2 regions of the Vibrio diazotrophicus genome follow, and region 2 is predicted to be linked to the other one. Evidence: riboswitches for the same ligand, from Rfam matches in the RefSeq annotation. Region 2 holds a riboswitch; the other holds the start of a gene.
The links. Region 2 has a riboswitch for cobalamin ahead of AAGA51_RS07955 (cobyrinate a,c-diamide synthase). Riboswitches for the same ligand answer to the same signal wherever they lie in the genome.
Positions count from the first base shown of each region.

Region 1: another riboswitch for cobalamin. It lies ahead of AAGA51_RS00580 (TonB-dependent receptor domain-containing protein); the one in region 2 lies ahead of AAGA51_RS07955 (cobyrinate a,c-diamide synthase).

Region 1 covers NZ_CP151842.1:124,119-127,544, forward strand. The annotation lists gene AAGA51_RS00570 (YijD family membrane protein) at 1-168, shown strand, start outside; gene trmA (tRNA (uridine(54)-C5)-methyltransferase TrmA) at 259-1,368, opposite strand; cobalamin riboswitch at 1,522-1,723, shown strand; gene AAGA51_RS00580 (TonB-dependent receptor domain-containing protein) at 1,773-3,426, shown strand, end outside.
Region 2 covers NZ_CP151842.1:1,749,359-1,752,784, forward strand. The annotation lists gene cbiB (adenosylcobinamide-phosphate synthase CbiB) at 1-830, opposite strand, end outside; gene AAGA51_RS07955 (cobyrinate a,c-diamide synthase) at 830-2,197, opposite strand; cobalamin riboswitch at 2,305-2,505, opposite strand; gene cobD (threonine-phosphate decarboxylase CobD) at 2,854-3,426, shown strand, end outside.

The DNA.
Region 1 (3,426 bases), 1.6 Mb from region 2:
ATTCCACTAGTAGGTTTGGCGTGCTTCTTTGTCGGTGCGTTTGGCCACTCGGCATTTGTTAAGGCTCAGTATCCAGAAGCGGGGTCTAACTTCTTTTCGATCATCGTAGCTTTGCTGCTCTTGTTATGGGTTGGAAAGAAGCTAGGATTTATCGGTCATTCTGAATAAGTGCACATCAGCTAATTACAAAAGTTAATTACAAAAAAACGAGCCAATCGGCTCGTTTTTCTATTTGTGAACTTTGGTTTTAAGCGTGAATTACGCTTTTCGCTCTAGCATTACACCCGCTTCCATGTGGTGGGTGTATGGGAACTGGTCAAACAGAGCAAAGCGAGTCACCTTATGTGTCTTACATAAAACATCTAAGTTTTCTTTTAGTGTTTCTGGGTTACATGAGATATAGAGAATGCGCTCATAGCCCTGCACCATCTTACAGGTATCAATATCCATTCCTGAGCGAGGCGGATCGACAAAGATGGTGTTGCAGTTGTAACTTTTTAAATCGATGCCTGCATCTTTCAGGCGGTTGAATTCACGTTTGCCTTCCATTGCTTCGGTAAATTCTTCTGCTGACATGCGAATGATTTGTACATTGTCGATTTTGTTAGCAGCAATGTTGTATTGTGCTGAATGTACCGATGGTTTTGCCAACTCAGTTGCCAAAACTCGCTCGAAGTTTTGAGCCAGTGCTAATGAGAAGTTACCGTTACCACAGTAAAGCTCTAGCAAATCGCCTTTGCTTTCTTGGGTACAATCGACAGCCCACTCCAGCATTTTTTCTGCGACTTTACCGTTTGGCTGAGTAAAACTGTTTTCAACTTGTTGGTAGATATAAGGTTGGCCGTTCACGTTCAGCTTCTCAATCACATAATCTTGGTCCAGCACAATCTTCATTTTGCGCGCACGTCCAATAATGTTCAGATTAAAGCCTTCATTTTGCAGTGTTTGTTTGAGCGCTTTAGCTGCCACAATCCACTCTTCATCAAGTTGACGATGATATAGAAGAGATACCAGAACTTCACCACTCAGAGTGGATAAGAAGTCCACTTGGAAAAGTTTACGGCGCAGAGTGTCGTTGCCTTTCATGGCGTCTATCAGCAGTGGCATTAAGTCATTAATAAGGCGACTTGCCGCAGGGAATTGATCAACACGGTATTTTTCGCGAGTTTGCTGGTTGAACATGATGTAGTACATATCATCACCTTCATGCCAGATACGAAACTCAGCGCGCATACGGTAAAACTGAGCCGGGGACTCAAAGACTTCCAACTCAGGCACACCATAAGATTCAAACATCTCTCCTAGTCGAGTGATCTTCTCATCCAGTTGCGCTTGGTAGTTGTCTGGGTTTACATCAAGAGTCGCCATTGCTTTACCTTTTTCTGGTACGTTCAAATAAAGAGCGCAGATTTTATTCAATCTCCCGCTCATGTCCAGTACTCTGACTAAATTGATAGCTTTATCGATCGTAAAAACTATAGCTTATACCAATCTAAGCTAGACAAGTTATCGATTGCTCAATACTATCAACCGCAAGCTGGTGTTATTTAGAAGCCTAGATGGCTAAATAAATAAACTTAAAAGGGAATCTGGTGGAAATCCAGAACTGACGCGCAGCGGTAAGAGAGAACGAATACTCAAATGACACTGCAATTTGTGGGAAGTCGAGTTAGTAGGTTAACAGCTCTCAAGTCCGAACACCTGCCAGCAGCTGAGCAAACCAATGGGATGGACCCATGCTCGGTAGGATTAACGCGATTTAGGACAATATAATGAATAAATCCCTTCTAGCGGTGGCAGTGGCGTCGCTGTTTTCTCATACCTCTTTTTCATACGCACAAGAAGCGACAGCTGATGAAACTGTTGTTGTAACGGCGAATCGTTTTGAAACTAAAGTAAACGAAACAATCGCACCAGTTGAAGTTGTCACACGTGAAGAAATTGATGCGATTCAAGCTCAATCACTAACGGACGTATTACGTCGTTTACCTAGTGTTCAGGTAGTGAACCAGGGTGGTGTAGGCCAAAACTCTGAATTGTATATTCGTGGGCGCGCCAGTAAAAACGTTTTGGTCATGATTAATGGTGTTCGAATCGGTAGTGCAACCTCGGGAGCAGCGGATTTGTCAGCTATTCCTCTGAACGGTGTGGAGCGTATTGAAGTACTGCGTGGTCCTCGTGCAGCGGTATACGGCTCAGATGCAGTTAGTGGTGTAATTAATATCATCACCACAAAAAACACTAACGGTTTTAACTCTGTTAAGTCTGGTTTTGGCAGCGATGGCGCGTACGATGTTGGAGCAAACTTTTCTACCGTTTCTGACTCCGGAAGTTGGTTTAACGCGTCTGCAACGTATAAAGCTGCAGAGGGGTATAATATAAAGCCATCAAGTAAAAACAGTTTCGATGCCGACAATGATGGCTTTCAGTCACAGTATTTATTAGTCGATGCAGGCACTAAGGTTTCTGATGAGCTGACTTTGAAAACGAATGGTTACTATCAAAAGCAAGATTCGGAGTTTGATAACTCTTGGGGCGGTGTTGATAGTACTGACAGCGATTTGTATAGCTTAGCGACTGTAGGTGAGTACAAAAAAGATAAATTGAACAGCCACTTTACATTAGCGACTAACCAAGATGACGCAGAGTCCTCTGGTCAAGGTGAATCAAGTCGATATACGACAAATCGATACGTAGCGTCTTGGGATAACCTATACGCAGTAAGTGATATTCTTTCTGTAGTCGGTGGCGCCGAGTGGTACGAAGATAAAGTTAAAGTAGAAGGCAAAAACTACACTCAAACCGATAGAGATAATGCGGCTCTTTATGTGGGTAGCTATCTAAATAAAGGTGACTTTTCAGCGGAGAGCAACTTCCGTTGGGATGATAACAGCGCTTACGGCACTTTCTGGACATACCAATTTGGCTTGGGTTATCAGCTTACTGAATCGCTAAAAGCTGTTGGTTTATATGGTACATCTTTCAAAGCACCGACGTTTAACCAACTTTATTATCCTTTGGAATGTGGTTCTTATGGTTGCTACCAAGGTAACGCTAACCTAGTTCCAGAAGAAACAGAAAGCTCAGAGATTGCATTAGAGGGCAATTTTGAATTGCTAACTTGGCGTTTAGCTGGTCATTACAGTGAAGTCGATAAAATGATCGCGAGTAATGGAACAACCAACGTCAATGTGAATAAAGCAGAGATAAAAGGTGTTGAAGTAAGCGGTCAGTTTGATACAGGACCTTTAGCTCATAACTTGTCTTATGACTACCTTGATACTAAAGATAAGTCTACGGGTAATGAATTGGTTCGCAGAGCCAAGCATAGTGCGAAATGGAATATGACATATTTGCTAGATGCTTGGAGATTTGATGTCAGTTATCTCTATCAAGGAAAGCGTTACGACGATGCTAAAAATACAA
Region 2 (3,426 bases):
CAAGGTTTTTCGACTAACCGTCCAAAGTAGCTGCTTGGGCCACCAAGTTGCACGCCTAGCGCTCCTGCAACAGTTGCTTCAGACCATGCACTGTTTGGACTTTTATGTTGGTACCTGTCACGCCAACCGATTGTGAACGCAGATTTGCCATTGCCCCCTAACAAGCCAGCTGATAAGGAAAACAACAGCCATGAGAGACGAGCGGGAATGAAGTTTGCTAAATCGTCCATTCGAGCCGATACGAAGCCCAACTCTCTGTATCGTTCGTTTTTGTAACCAACCATAGAATCGAGCGTATTGACCGCTTTATAGACCATCGCAAGTGGAACGCCACCGATAAATAGATAAAATAGTGGCGCAATGACTCCATCTACGGTGTTTTCAGCCACGGTCTCAACTGTTGCTCTGGTGATCTGTTTTTCGTCCAGTTGACTGGTATCACGCCCTACTATGTAGGAAAGTTTGAGTCTAGCTTGTGGAAGATCATGAGTACGCAGTGGGGCAAGCACATCTTGAGCTGCATCATTTAAGCAGCCTGTCGCGAGTACTGTGAATGCAAGCCATACCTCTACCCCCGTGCCGAGTAGCCAATGGATGCCATAACAAAAATGAATTATCGCCCAGGTAACCAATCCGGCAGTAACCACAATTGATATCCATAAAATCCCGCCTGCAAAGTAAAGCCACACTTTACTTTTGAATATGTGGCGAAGTCGTTTCTCGACATTGGAAATGGCCATACCAATTAACCGAATAGGATGTGGCCAACTTTGGGGGTCACCGATTAGCAGGTCGATAAAGAACGCGGTGATATAAATGCTCAACGCCATCACAAGCTCCGCGCTCTTGCAAACCACTCAAGTAACATTTCTGGTGACTGTGCAAAGTGAACATGCAAGTACATAGCCAAGGTATTGCCAACTTGATAGCCTCCCCGCCACGTTGCAACCACTTCACCTTCATGAACTTTAGTAAGCGTAAATGCCGGTTCCATATCCGTATAAAAATCAGAATAATGAAACTCGTGACCGCGTAACTCATTGCCAGAAACACATAACAAAGTATCTATGTCTGCTTTAGCATTGCAATATCCGAAGCGACTCAGTTTGTTCGTCATGATGCTTTGACCAGATAAAATCCCAACCATGGGGTAGGTTTTTTCTTCACTGTCAGACAGCGAACTACCCAGATACATCAAACCACCACATTCAGCATAAATTGGCAAATTGGCTTGATGAGCTGCAAAAATCGATTGCAGCATCGAGGTATTTTTCGACAACTCCTCAGCGTATAACTCTGGATAGCCACCGCCGATATATACTAAATCACATTCAGGTAGCTTAGAGTCGGCCAGAGGGCTAAAAAATAGGATTTCAGCTCCACTGCTGGCTAACAAATCGAGGTTAGCTTGGTAATAGAAGTTAAATGCTTTGTCCATCGCCACTGCGACGGTCAGTCCTTTTCCCTTACCTTCAATCGTTTGATAAACCGTGTGAGAAGAACCTTGATGAAGTTCAGAACGAGCAACACTAAGCAATCCATCAACATCGACATACTGCTCAATAGCATCGGCCAGCTCATCCCATTGAGAATCCATATTTTGTGATTCTTGTGCGGTCATCAAACCTAAGTGACGAGAAGGAAGTTCAACATTGGGTAGCTTAGGTAACCGGCCAAACGCAGGAATATGACAATAGGTTTCTACAGCCTGTTTTAGAAGTTGGTAGTGACCATCGGAATTAACGTTGTTGAAGACAACCCCTGCAATGTTGATCTCTTTACCAAACTGTTGGAACCCCATAACAATAGCTGCGGCCGATGTCGACATAGCTTTGCCGTCAACAACCAAAATAACAGGGCAAGATAGAGCTCGAGCTGTACCCGCGCTACTACAATAGTATGGATCTGTACCATAGCCATCGAATAATCCCATGACACCTTCAATCACAGCGATATCCGCATTTTGTGTTTGTTGATGGAATAAAGCGTTTACAGTCTCCTCATCGAGCATGAAGGAATCTAAATTATGCGATGGAACTTTGGCAACTTTGGTGTGCCACGCGGTATCAATGTAATCTGGGCCCACTTTAAAAGGCTGAACCTTAAGATCACGACGACATAAGGCTCTTAATAAACCTAATGTGAATGTTGTTTTACCGCTTCCGCTGTTTGTACCCGCTATAAGTAATGCTTTCATAGTCCACTTTCAATTACGTTTCTGAATGGACGGTAGGCGGTTGAAAAGTCGTAGGATCTTGGTGTCAGGAACCTGCTTCTCTCACTCTCTTCCCACCGAAGGAGTTATTGATTGAGTTCAACTTGATTCGTCTTCTGGCTTAGCGTCAACCTTATTGGTCCCTTCCCGTTTTAAAGGATAAAACAGTGGTGTAACCAAATCGTCAGCATTACAGCAGCGGGGGCTGCGGAGGATTCTCACCTCACTTCCGTAATCCCATGAGGGATATATACCCGTTCTAGGGCATAACCAAATTGAAATGTTTTGTTTCGATAATTAAAACTACTACATATCCTGTTGTTAAATTTCACTATAGGCTTGTTGTAAGTAAAATCAGGCTACCATGACAATGAATGTTTACAAAACTGTCATCTTCAAGGTAATAACTTGTGATGCTAACCTAAACAAGTATTTAAAACAGCATCTTACAGAGTCGATGAAAACATACAAATGGTAATTTATTGCTATTGCGGAATTTTCAAATATGTTAATTTGCGCCAGCATTAATTGAGATTGGCGGCGTTGTACAGAAACATGCAACACTTTTGTTTAAGCCCATGTCGTTAAATTAACGAGCTAACACAAATTCAACTCGATATAGCTTAAAGGCAACTAATATGGCGATAAGTGGACAACACGGCGGTAATGTCCTGCAAATGGCAAATCAATTTGGTCTCGCACCCAGCGATGTCATTGATTTCAGTGCAAACATCAATCCTCTGGGTATGCCCGGAGGATTAAAGCATCTACTTGTAGAAAACTTATCACGCTTAGAGCAATATCCCGATATTGATTACCACCTGCTGCATCGTCAGTTGGCTCGTCACCATCAGTGTTCACAAAGCCATGTGATTGCTGGAAATGGCGCAACTGAGCTGATATTTCTTTGGGCGCAATATGTAAAGCCCCAAAAAGCACTGCTCGTTGAGCCGAGTTTTGGCGAGTATCGCCGTGCACTCACACGCGTTGGCTGCAAAATCACAAACTACTTGCTGCGTGAAGAGGAAGAATTTCGCGTTACTAAACGTATTCTCACCGCTCTTTCACCGGATCTTGATTGCCTTTTCTTATGTACACCTAATAATCCGACAGGGCTGCAACCCGATCCGGATTTGCTGATTGAAATCTTAAATCGCTGTGACGTCATGGGCATCAAGCTCTTTGTCGATGAATCGTTTCTCGACTTTATG